DNA from 2 places in the Photobacterium sp. WH24 genome. Region 1 is predicted to be linked to the other one. Evidence: predicted binding sites of a transcription regulator. Region 1 holds the regulator's gene; the other holds the start of a gene.

Region 1 (6,073 bases):
AGCGAAAATTGTTGCTCGACCGCTATCTGCACTCTTATCACATTCAGCATCACGCGCAGAGCTTCCATGCCTGGCTCACCTTGCCGGACAACTGGCGGTTGAGTGATTTTGTCGCCGCAGCGCAAGCCAGAGAGGTGATAGTCAAATCGGCTGAGCTGTTTACGCCGCCGGGCAGCACCATACCCCAGGCTGTGCGTCTGGCCATTAGCGCGCCGCACAATCATGATAAACTGGAACAAGGTCTGGCAATCCTTGCTGAGCTGCTGGCTCAGGAGCCATACCCTGATTTTCCGCTGTGAGAGAGAAACTGATGCATCATTTTGAGCCCGCCGCTGGCCTGCGTAACGCCCATATACAAACCATTCTGCCGCGGATTATCCGTCGTCAGGCCCGGTTCGAGCCGCTGGCAGAGCGGATTCAGACCCCGGATGATGATTTTCTCGATCTGGTCTGGACCGGCACACCGTCTCACCATCCGGCGCACAAACCTGTCATGATCCTCTTTCACGGCCTGGAAGGCAGTTTTCGCAGCCCTTACGCCCACAGCCTGCTGTTTGCCGCCAAACAGCAGGGATGGCTGGGGGTGATGATGCATTTTCGCGGCTGCAGCGGCGAAATTAACCGTCAGGCGAGAAGCTATCATTCGGGGGAAACCTCAGACGCCACCTTTTTTATCCGCCTCCTGCGTGAGCGCTTTCCCCACAATCCCCTGCTGGCAGTCGGTGTCTCGCTGGGCGGGAACATGCTGGTCAATTATCTTGCCGAAACCGGCGCCGCGTCGGAACTCACTGCCGCTCAGGTCATCTCACCGCCCTTGGATCTGGCGGCCTGCTCTGACCGGATACAGCAAGGGTTTTCGCGTGTCTATCAGCGCTACCTGCTGGGCTCTATGAAAAAAAATGTGCTAAAAAAAATGGCGTCATTACCGGATACTCTGCCATTTCAGGCCGATCAGATTACAGCGCTACGCTCGCTGCGCCAGTTTGACGATGCCGTCACCGCACCCTTGCATGGTTTCAGCAATGCCGAGGATTACTACCTGCGCTGCAGCGGACTGGGCAAACTGGCCCTGGTCACGACGCCGTTGCGGGTGATTCATGCCGCCGACGATCCCTTTATGACCAAGGCCGTGATACCCAGACAACCGCTGCCGCCGCACATTGACTATCACCTGACCCGGCATGGCGGCCACGTAGGATTTATCAGCGGCAGTTGGCGGGCGCCGAGCTTCTGGCTGGATCACACAGTGCCGGCCTGGTTCAGGGACAAACTGGGGGCATAACAAAACAACGCCTGCAATCAGGCGTTGTTTTGTCAGTATTAACCTATCTTACCGGTGTCAATTAACTGCTGGATGAGTGGCCGCATGATCAGCTCCATCGCAAAGCTCATTTTACCGCCCGGCACCACCAGGGTATTGTGGCGCGACATAAACGATCCCTGAATCATCGCCAGCAGATACGGAAAATCCACGTTTTTGATGCCGCGAAAACGGATCACCACAAAACTCTCGTCCAGACTGGGGATCGCTTTGGCACTGACAGGGTTCGAGGTATCCACCGTCGGCACACGCTGAAAGTTGATATGGGTACGGGAGAACTGTGGCGTGATGTAATTCAGGTAATCATCCATCGAGCGAACAATGGACTCCATCACCGCCTCGCGGGAATGGCCGCGATCCCGGGTATCACGGACGATTTTCTGAATCCACTCCAGGTTAACAATAGGCACCATGCCAATCAGCAGATCCACATGCTGTGCCACGTTGACATCACCGTCCACCACACCGCCATGAAGCCCTTCATAAAACAGCAGATCGGTATTTTCCGGCAAATCCTGCCAGGGGGTGAATGTGCCCGGCATCTGGTTATACGGCACGGCCTCGTCAAAGGTGTGCAGGTAACGGCGAAACTTGCCGCTGCCGTCTTCGCCATACTGGCGGAAAAAGTTGCCCAACTGAGCAAAGTCGTTGGCCTGCGGGCCAAAATAACTGATATGACGGCCTTGCTCTTTGGCTTTGCGGATCTCCACATCCATTTCAGGACGGGTGAACCGGTGGAAACTGTCCCCTTCCAGCCAGGCCGCATGAATGTTCAACATGTTAAACATTTTACGGAAGGCTTCTGAGGTGGTGGACGTTCCTGCTCCGGAGGAACCTGTTACTGCAATGATCGGGTGTTTTGCAGACATGACATACCTTGTCGTTAATCCTAACGGAATCAGTTAGTAACAGGGCCAGAGAAAGCAGTCAAGTTTCACGGGCCCGTTCATCGGCGTCAGCTTCCGTTTTCTGCTGCCGCTTTTCATTATGGCAGCTTTATTCTGCGCTCAGTGAACGGCGCAGTTTAATATCAACCGTCTCATGGAGTTCAGAGAACATAATCACGGCCTCGCCGCTGTCCAGTTGCTGCCTGACTCTGGCGACTTTCTGCTCCAGACTCAGCTCGCGTTCGCCATAGTCCGTGCCTTCGCGCAGAACAAAGTGTTCTATCAAATTATCGAGTGTCTCGGGATCCAATTCTTGCCAGGGGATGATCATACTACTCACCGAAAAATAAGGGGGAAAACCGACACGGCTTTCCCGAAACACCATTAAGCGGCGACGATTTCATAAGAATGTGTCAGCGTGACACCTTTGCCCAGCATCAGGCACACAGAGCAATATTTTTCCAGCGAATCACCGACCGCTTTGGCCACCAGCGCTTCATCAAGATCATGGCCTGTCACCACGAAATGCAGATTGACCGAGGTAAAATAACGCGGTGCCTGCTCGCGGCGCTCTGAGGTCATGTTTGCTTCGCAGGCCGTGGTGGCCTGGCCGGCACTTTTCAGGCCGTCGACCACATCGACGGAGCTGCAACCGCCAGCTGCCATCAGCACCAGTTCCATCGGACTCGGTGCCGTATTGCCGCCGTTGCCGTCCATGACCACACTGTGGCCCGAGTTTGACTGGCCGACAAAAGTCAAACCTTCTACCCATTTAACACGTGATTGCATGCGATGCTCCTTACTACTCAAACCCGCATTTAAAAACTAAGTCACAACTGTGTGATCATGTGCACAGTAAAGCGTCCAAAATGTGCATTTATCGTCACCCAATATCAAGCAATGCGTGTCGAAAAAAGTTAAACTCTTGGACTGAATGTTCACATGCGCTTGCAGCCCAGCCGTTGACTGAATATCCTAGTTGGCAAACAATGATATTGTTATACCCAACCCCAATTCAAGGAATGACGTTGTTGGGCAACACACTGCAGAGGAAGTTAGTAATATGGTTCCAGGTAAACCGCAAACAGATCCAACCTTGGAGTGGTTCCTTTCTCATTGCCACATTCATAAGTACCCTTCAAAGAGTACACTGATCCATGCTGGCGAGAAAGCAGAGACCCTCTACTACATCGTTAAAGGCTCCGTTGCCGTTCTTATCAAGGACGAAGAAGGCAAAGAGATGATTCTGTCCTACCTCAACCAGGGCGACTTCATCGGTGAGCTTGGCCTGTTTGAAGAAGGCCAGGAGCGTACTGCCTGGGTTCGTGCAAAAACACCATGTGAAGTGGCAGAGATTTCCTTTAAGAAATTCCGTCAGCTGATCCAGGTCAACCCGGATATTCTGATGCGACTGTCTGCTCAGATGGCTCGTCGTCTGCAAGTCACCAGCCAGAAAGTTGGCGACCTGGCGTTCCTGGATGTTACCGGTCGTATTGCCCAGACACTGCTGAATCTGGCCAAACAACCTGATGCCATGACCCACCCGGACGGCATGCAAATCAAAATCACCCGTCAGGAAATCGGCCAGATCGTAGGCTGTTCCCGTGAAACCGTTGGCCGCATCCTCAAGATGCTGGAAGAGCAGAACCTGATTTCTGCCCACGGCAAAACCATAGTGGTTTACGGCACTCGCTGATCACTCAGCTGTGATGCAGCCAATGTGAGTATAAGAAAAGCCGCCAGTGCGGCTTTTCTTGCATTTGCACACCCTCCCCCGGCTTTGCATCGTGTTCCTCTAGTCACCTCACAGTTTTTCAGTTGCCTTCCTCATTCCTATTGCTACATTTGGCATATCAGTTTTATGTGGATGCAGCGATATGGATATCGAACGTTTTGCCCCGAATGCGCAGCACAGCCAGGTGCCAACCCGCCCTGTGGTCACTATGGGCCGCTTCCTCACAGCATCAGTGGAAATGACAGGGTTTCAGTCACCCCGTCAGTTACTGGAACAGGAAACCGGTCTGCACGCCGGGATCCTGAGTCGTGACAACGATGCCTGGGTGCTGCCTTTGGATCAGCAGCACTGACACCAACAGCCTGACCTAAAAAAACAGCGACCAAAAGGCCGCTGTTTAAGGTGTTTTTCAGTCAGGCTGAATCACATATTGGTACTTTCGAAGATTTTGTCGGCTGACGCTTCGACAAAGCCCGGATAAAGTTCCCCGTCCGCCTGATGGTAGCGCTTGGCAAACTCATAAAAACCACCGGGAATTGTGCGAACACCGTCGATGAAGGACACATCAACACGGTCAGCCATAGTGGATGACTGCTCCAGCATCACTGCCGGATTGCCTTTCACTTCGCCGCCGGCTTCATTAATGCTGAACCCGTTGTGGCGCAGCAAGCTGTTAACCGCCGCCACTTCCGTGAACTGCTCCAGCTGATTGACGCTTACCGTAAAGTGATTGGCGCCGTAACCGTGAGCGGCCACCCAGCCGGCATACTCGCTTTCCGCGGCCAGCATTTCATAGGTCGCAAAATCCAGCTCCCACAAACGGCCGTTATAGAGGAAAGACGCATCATCCATTGCACCGTCAGGGATCTGCTTTACCAGCGCACGCACCGTGTTCTGCAGTTGTGCAGAGCACTGACCAACCAGCAGTTCACTGATAAACACTTTCGGGGCAGCCGGATTAGGGTGCTCGAAGTGCTCCGCGTACAGTTTCTTCTGCTCGAAATGATAGATACCGCAAGGCTTGTAGCCAATGGCGATAAAAGGTGCAGCCAGAACATCCAGACTGACACCAGGCAGATTAAAGGTACGCAACGCAATATGATCATTCTGCAGAGGCTCTTCCTCTGTCAGCAGATCGTGTACCTGCGCCGCCGACGGGCAAAGACGGGTAGTAAAGTCCTGCCACAGGGCATCAAACAATTTTTCCACTCTTTCCATGATGCGGTTCCCCTTCGAAAATACGGGTTAAGTATGAATTACAGTTGGATCCCTGGAGACAGCTGGGCCGGCAATTCGGTTGCCTCACCTTCCATAGATGCCATTGGGTATGCACAATAATCCGCAGCGTAGTAAGCACTCGGACGCAAATTACCCGAGGCACCCGGACCACCGAACGGCGCATCGCCGCTGGCACCAGTCAACTGGCGGTTACGGTTGACGACGCCCGCACGGATATGATCAATAAAGTATTCCCACTCACTGTCGTCAGTAGAAACCAGACCGGCTGACAAGCCGTAACGGGTATTGTTCGCCATCTCGACCGCCTGAGGCAGTTCCTGATAACGCGCCACCTGCAGCAGCGGCCCGAAGTATTCTTCATCCGGCAGTTCGGCTATCTTGCTAACTTCAATGATGCCCGGAGTCACTATGGCGCCCTGACCGCGATCGGCTTTCAGCAGCGGCTCGCCGCCCATAGCAATCAGACGCTCCTGGGCTGCCACGATATTATCGGCAGCCAGGGTCGAAATTTGCGGGCCCATGAAAGGTTGCGGCTCGGCAAACGGACCGTCCACCTTAATGGCTTTGGCCGCTTCGACCAGCGCCGTAACCAGTGCATCACCTTCTGCCCCTTCAGGGACATAGAGGCGACGGGCACAGGTACAACGCTGTCCGGCACTGATGAAAGCCGACTGGATAATGGTGTACACAGTAGACTTCAGATCACCGTACGCCTTGGAGATAACCATAGGGTTGTTGCCGCCCATCTCCAGCGCCAGCATTTTACCCGGCTGGCCGGCAAACTGACGGTGCAGGATATGACCTGTATTAGCGCTACCGGTAAACAGCAGACCGTCAATACCGGCAGACTGTGCCAGGGCTTCACCGGTTGCACGTGCACCCTGAACCAGA
Region 2 (6,073 bases), on a different contig from region 1:
CGGTTGACATCATGTCTCTTCGCTTGCTTGATGTCACGCAGCTCAGGAATGATACTGTTCAGTATTCAAACTATTCCTGACATAATCATGCAGGCTGTCTGAATCTGAACTGCAAGGAGGAGAGCACTGTGTTAACTCTGATCCGCCGTTGGCTGGCTCACTATGATGCCTGGTGCGAGCGTATGGGCTTTGTGCCGGAAAACCGGCGCTGCTGTGCACCCGTCCGCTATGATGAAGACGATGCCCGTCATCCGGCGCAGCGCGCTGCCAGGGCAAGAGCGTGTCAGTCAGTGAAAAAGGATACCTCAGGTGCAGCTGATAGATAGTCACTGCCATTTCGATTTTCCGCCGTTTGCCGCTGATCCAGAGTCCTATCTGGCACAGGCCGGGCAGGCTGGCGTCAGCCATATCGTGATCCCATCGGTGGGGGCGCGAAACTGGCAGCCCATTCAGACACTGTGTGCCCGCACGGCATCCCCTGCACAGCCGGCACTCTTCTATGCGCTGGGCATGCACCCGTATTTTGCTTCCGAGCATGATGCCGACACACTGAGCCAGCTTGAGAACAGGCTGAAAAAGGTCAGTCAGGAGACGGGCAACCGCTGTGTGGCTGTCGGGGAGTGCGGGCTGGATTTTGCTATCCCGAATGCAGACAGACAGCAGCAAAAGGGCTGGCTGATCAGGCAACTGGAATTAGCCAATCAATTTAACCTGCCGGTGATACTTCACTGCCGGAAAGCTTTCCCTGAACTGATGCAATGCCTGAAATCTTGCCCGCCAATTCGGGGAGGGGTTTATCATGCATTCAGTGGTAGTTTGCAGCAAGCGTCTCAACTTCTTGATCTAGGTATCAAAATTGGCGTCGGTGGTACGATCACCTATCGCAGAGCGAACAAAACTCGAACTACAATGACTCAGTTACCTCTCGATGCGATGTTACTGGAAACCGATGCGCCAGATATGCCGTTGGCCGGTTACCAGGGAGAGCCGAATCAGCCGGACAGAGTGGCGTTAGTGCTGGCGGCTCTGGCTGAACTGAGGTCAGAATCATTGGCGGCACTTGCTGCTGCTACTAGCAAAAATGCAGAAGTTTTGTTTGCACTGCCTTCTCAAACTTGATGATTTTGACATTTCTCTGGCTTTTCTTTATCCATCAGGCGGTGACTTGGTGTGACCTCTATCACACTTGATGTTCATCTTTCACTCGGTTTCCAATCAAAGTGTGATGTGTGCATTACATGCTGTAAGTTGCCATGCGTATAATGCGCCCGACTCTTGAGAGAGCCGAATTGTCGAGACGCCAAAATTTAACTATAGGGATGCCATAAACTATGAGCGTGTTTATGAGCCTGGTTGGGATGGTTGTACTGCTGCTTGTGGCTGTGCTGCTGTCTGATAACCGTAAAGCTATTAACTTACGTACTGTGGGTGGCGCGTTTGCCATTCAACTCTTTTTCGGCGCATTCGTACTGTATGTGCCGGTAGGCCGTGATGTACTGTATGGTGCATCACAATTCGTTGCAAGTGTGATCGGTTACGGCGATCAGGGGATTTCTTTCCTGTTCGGCGGTCTGGTATCAGGCAAGATGTTTGAAGTCTTCGGTGGCGGCGGTTTCGTTTTCGCCCTGAAAGTGCTGCCGGTTATTGTGTTCTTCTCAGCACTGATCAGCGTACTGTACTATCTGGGTATCATGCAGTTTGTGATTAACATTCTGGGTGGTGGTCTACAGAAAGCACTGGGAACGTCCCGTGCCGAATCCATGTCTGCAACAGCGAACATTTTCGTGGGTCAAACTGAAGCACCGCTGGTTGTGCGTCCGTTTGTACCTAAGATGACTCAGTCTGAGCTGTTCGCTGTGATGTGTGGTGGTCTGGCGTCTGTTGCCGGTGGTGTACTGGCCGGTTATGCCTCTATGGGTGTACCGCTGGAATACCTGATTGCAGCCTCTTTCATGGCGGCACCGGGTGGTCTGTTGTTTGCGAAAATCATCAAACCTGAAACAGAAACGCCTTTGGATCAATTGGGCGTTGATAAAGATGATGAAGGTCACGATGACAAGCCTGCTAACGTCATTGACGCAGCGGCTGCGGGTGCCTCTTCCGGTATGCAACTGGCACTGAACGTCGGTGCGATGCTGCTGGCGTTCATCGGTCTGATTGCTCTGATCAACGGTATGTTGGGTTGGTTTGGCGGCTGGTTCGGTATGCCTGAGCTGACGCTGGAACTGATCCTGGGTTATGTCTTCCAGCCGCTGGCTTTCCTGATTGGTGTGCCTTGGAATGAAGCACAGGTTGCCGGTTCTTTCATCGGTCAGAAAATAGTCGTGAACGAGTTCGTGGCTTACCTGAACTTCACGCCGTACCTGAAAGATGTGGCTGATGGTGGTCTGCTGGTTGCTGAAACTGGTGTAGCGATGACTGAGAAGACCAAAGCGATCATTTCTTTCGCACTGTGTGGTTTCGCAAACCTGTCTTCTATCGCTATCCTGCTGGGCGGTCTGGGCGGTCTGGCACCAAGCCGTCGTCACGACATTGCCCGCTTCGGTATGAAAGCCGTTGCCGCAGGTACGCTGTCTAACCTGATGTCTGCAACGATTGCAGGTCTGTTCCTGTCACTGTAATTCAGTCAGAAACCGTCAGTTTGAAAACGCCACAGCTTAGCTGTGGCGTTTTTTTTCGCCTCGCATTTTCTTTGCCGCTGACACTGGCGGCAGTCAACAGAATCAGTAACTATCTGAATCATTTTCAGTAAAAGCCGGTAAAAACCGTCAATTGACTCTTCCTTCACTCAGGCGGTACGCGCATGCTTAAGGGGTCAGCAGACACTTGGTTTTCTGCGGTCTACACTCTGTGAGTATTTCCAGACCGGATTGCATCGCACTCCCAGTCTGGTAACAACGACTGGAGTGATAGCATGCATGACGTGATAGTGGCTTTACTGGCAGGTGTGATAGTTGGGCTGATGTTTTCCGCGCTTAAACTGCCGATTCCGGCTCCCCCTGTGTTATCCGGGGTGATGGGCATTGTCGGTGTGTATATCGGCGGGCAGCTGTATCAATGGCTGATTGAACGTTTCTTTTCCTGAACAAGGTTCAGAATTGATCCGGACGGATAGATGACGATAGCCGCGTGCTGAATCAACACATTATCCACCCTGGGAAACGTCTATTGTATGGTTTGCCTCTGAGCTCCTTGGTAAAATGGCTGCGTTGAATCGCAGGTTGATGATATCTGCGTGTAAGTATCCTGATAATTCTGTGAATTAGGATGCAAAAATGAATGGCTGGCAAGGTGATGCCACCTTGCGCGGTGAAAAGGACGTCGATCGGGCACGCTGTAAAGGGCCTGAGTCTTCATGGAATCAAGTCCGCTTCTGTTTCTCTGAGGCTACAATCGGCAGAGTTACTACTGTCTGAGTGGGCAAAGTGAACAGAACACTTGGTAGAACATAATCGACTGGAGAAAGTCATGAGCGATTTAAAAACGGCTGCACTGCGTGCGTTAAAACTGATGGACCTGACCACACTGAACGATGACGATACCGATGCGAAAGTGATCGAACTGTGTAAGAACGCGAAAACCCCTGTCGGAAATACCGCGGCGATTTGTATTTATCCGCGTTTTATTCCGGTTGCCAAAAAGCAGCTGCGCGAACAGGGCACGCCGGATGTTCGTATTGCTACAGTGACCAACTTCCCGCACGGCAACGATGACATTGACATTGCCGTTGCTGAAACCAAAGCGGCCGTTGCTTACGGTGCAGATGAAGTGGATGTGGTGTTCCCGTACCGCGCCCTGATTGCCGGTAACGAGGAAGTGGGCTTTGAGCTGGTTAAACAGTGTAAAGCCGCCTGCGGTGACATTCTGCTGAAAGTGATTATTGAAACCGGTGAGCTCAAAGAGCCGGCACTGATCCGCAAAGCCTCTGAAATTTCTATCAAAGCCGGTGCGGATTTCATCAAGACCTCAACAGGCAAAGTACCAGTGAACGCAACGCCTGAAGCGGCAGAGATTATGTTGACGGTAATCAAAGACATGGGCGTACAGAACAGCGTAGGCTTTAAGCCTGCCGGTGGTGTACGTACCGCTGAAGACGCACAGCAGTTCCTGGCGATGGCTGATCGTATTCTGGGTGCCGACTGGGCAGACAGCGCACACTATCGTTTTGGTGCATCCAGCTTGCTGGCAAACCTGCTCAATACGCTGGGTGAAGGCGAGAAAGCCGCAGAAGGCGGTTACTGATACCACAGGTATCGGTTGACCGATTCTGAACCTGATCTGTGGCAGCCGGCTCAACGGGCTGCCACAGGAAACTGCCAAATAAAGGGAAAGACCGCGCCTGTCTGCTCGTGCTGCTGACGCTGTTTGGTCTGCCGGGCGTTATTGTCTCTCCCCAGCCATGTCGAGGCATCCTATGTATTTACCTCAGGAAATTATCCGCAAGAAGCGCGATAACATCGCACTCACCCAAGACGAAATTAACTTCTTTATTCAGGGCATCGCCAAAGACACTGTGTCTGAGGGCCAGATCGCAGCTTTCGCGATGGCGGTGTACTTCAACGACATGACCATGAATGAGCGGGTTGCACTGACCTGTGCCATGCGCGACTCAGGCATGGTGCTGAACTGGGATCACATGAACTTTGGCGGCCCGATTGTCGACAAACACTCCACCGGCGGTGTGGGTGATGTGACCTCACTGATGCTCGGCCCCATGGTCGCCGCCTGTGGCGGTTTCGTGCCTATGATTTCAGGTCGTGGTCTGGGCCATACCGGCGGCACGCTGGATAAACTGGAATCCATTCCGGGCTATAACATCATGCCGTCGAACGAGGTGTTCGGTCAGGTTACCAAAAGTGCAGGCGTGGCCATTATCGGTCAGACCGGTGATCTTGCACCGGCTGATAAGCGAGTGTATGCCACCCGCGATATTACCGCCACGGTTGATAATATCTCACTGATCACTGCCTCTATTCTGTCGAAGAAGCTGGCCGCAGGTCTGGAATCGCTGGTGATGGACGTCAAAGTGGGTTCAGGCGCTTTCATGCCAACTTATGAGGCTTCGGAAGAACTGGCGAAATCCATTGTGGCCGTGGCCAACGGTGCTGGCACCAAAACCACCGCCTTACTGACCGACATGAACCAGATACTGGCTTCCAGTGCCGGTAACGCAGTAGAAGTGCGCGAAGCCGTCCAGTTCCTGACCGGCGAATACCGCAATCCGCGCTTGTTTGAAGTCACTATGGCGCTGTGTGCAGACATGCTGTTGAACGCAGGCCTGGCCAAAGACGAAAGCGAAGCCCGTGCTAAGTTGCAAGCGGTGCTGGACAACGGCGCAGCGGCAGAGCGGTTCGGCAAAATGGTGCACGGCCTGGGTGGTCCGGCTGATTTTGTTGAAAACTATAATAATTATCTGGCGAATGCAGAGATCATCAAACCTGTGTTTGCTGAAACCAGCGGCTTTGCCGGGGCGATGGATACCCGCGCACTGGGCATGGCCGTGGTGAGCATGGGCGGTGGCCGGAAAGTGGCTTCTGACAGTATTGATTATGCGGTGGGTCTGACTGACATGATACGTCTGGGTCAGACGCTTGATAAGCAGACCCCGCTGGCCGTTATCCATGCCCGCAATGAAGCACAATGGCAGGACGCTGCGAATGCTGTTCGTCAGGCTGTCACAGTCACTGAGCAGGCACCGGCGGCGACACCAGAGGTATACCGTCGCATCCGTGCTGAAGATGTCTAAATTGGAGCAATGATGAAAAGAGCAATTATCCTGGTACTCGATTCTTTTGGCTTGGGTGCCACTGAAGATGCGGTCAAATTCGGCGATGTGGGTGCGAACACCATGGGCCATATTGCCAAAGCCTGTGCTGAAGGCCGTGCCGACAATGCCGAACGGAGCGGTTTGCTGAACCTGCCAAACCTGACCCGACTGGGTCTGGGTAAGGCAGCGGAAGAGTCCTGCGGTGAATTCCCGCAAGGCTTAGATCCTGTGGCTGAGATCACCGGCGCCTACGGTCACGCTGCTGAGATCTCATCTGGCAAAGACACCCCGTCTGGCCACTGGGAA

What was found. Region 1 encodes CRP, which controls carbon source genes, mostly activating them, when cyclic AMP is high. Its sites were predicted from a motif close to TGTGANNNNNNTCACA; they were not measured.
Region 2: a site for CRP is predicted at 1,170-1,185, ahead of KCG43_RS00015 (NupC/NupG family nucleoside CNT transporter). Genes of this name have one in related genera too.

The regions. Positions count from the first base shown of each region.
Region 1 is NZ_JAGSOZ010000006.1:15,741-21,813, forward strand. It holds gene KCG43_RS08880 (PLP-dependent aminotransferase family protein) at 1-299, shown strand, start outside; gene KCG43_RS08885 (hydrolase) at 311-1,282, shown strand; gene KCG43_RS08890 (phosphoribulokinase) at 1,321-2,190, opposite strand; gene KCG43_RS08895 (YheU family protein) at 2,318-2,539, opposite strand; gene KCG43_RS08900 (OsmC family protein) at 2,593-2,997, opposite strand; gene crp (cAMP-activated global transcriptional regulator CRP) at 3,272-3,904, shown strand; gene KCG43_RS08910 (hypothetical protein) at 4,086-4,295, shown strand; gene KCG43_RS08915 (DUF1338 domain-containing protein) at 4,367-5,161, opposite strand; gene astD (succinylglutamate-semialdehyde dehydrogenase) at 5,200-6,073, opposite strand, start outside.
Region 2 is NZ_JAGSOZ010000001.1:26-6,098, forward strand. It holds gene KCG43_RS00005 (hypothetical protein) at 129-326, shown strand; gene KCG43_RS00010 (TatD family hydrolase) at 310-1,119, shown strand; gene KCG43_RS00015 (NupC/NupG family nucleoside CNT transporter) at 1,332-2,621, shown strand; gene KCG43_RS00020 (XapX domain-containing protein) at 2,915-3,085, shown strand; gene deoC (deoxyribose-phosphate aldolase) at 3,469-4,242, shown strand; gene deoA (thymidine phosphorylase) at 4,415-5,746, shown strand; gene deoB (phosphopentomutase) at 5,759-6,073, shown strand, end outside.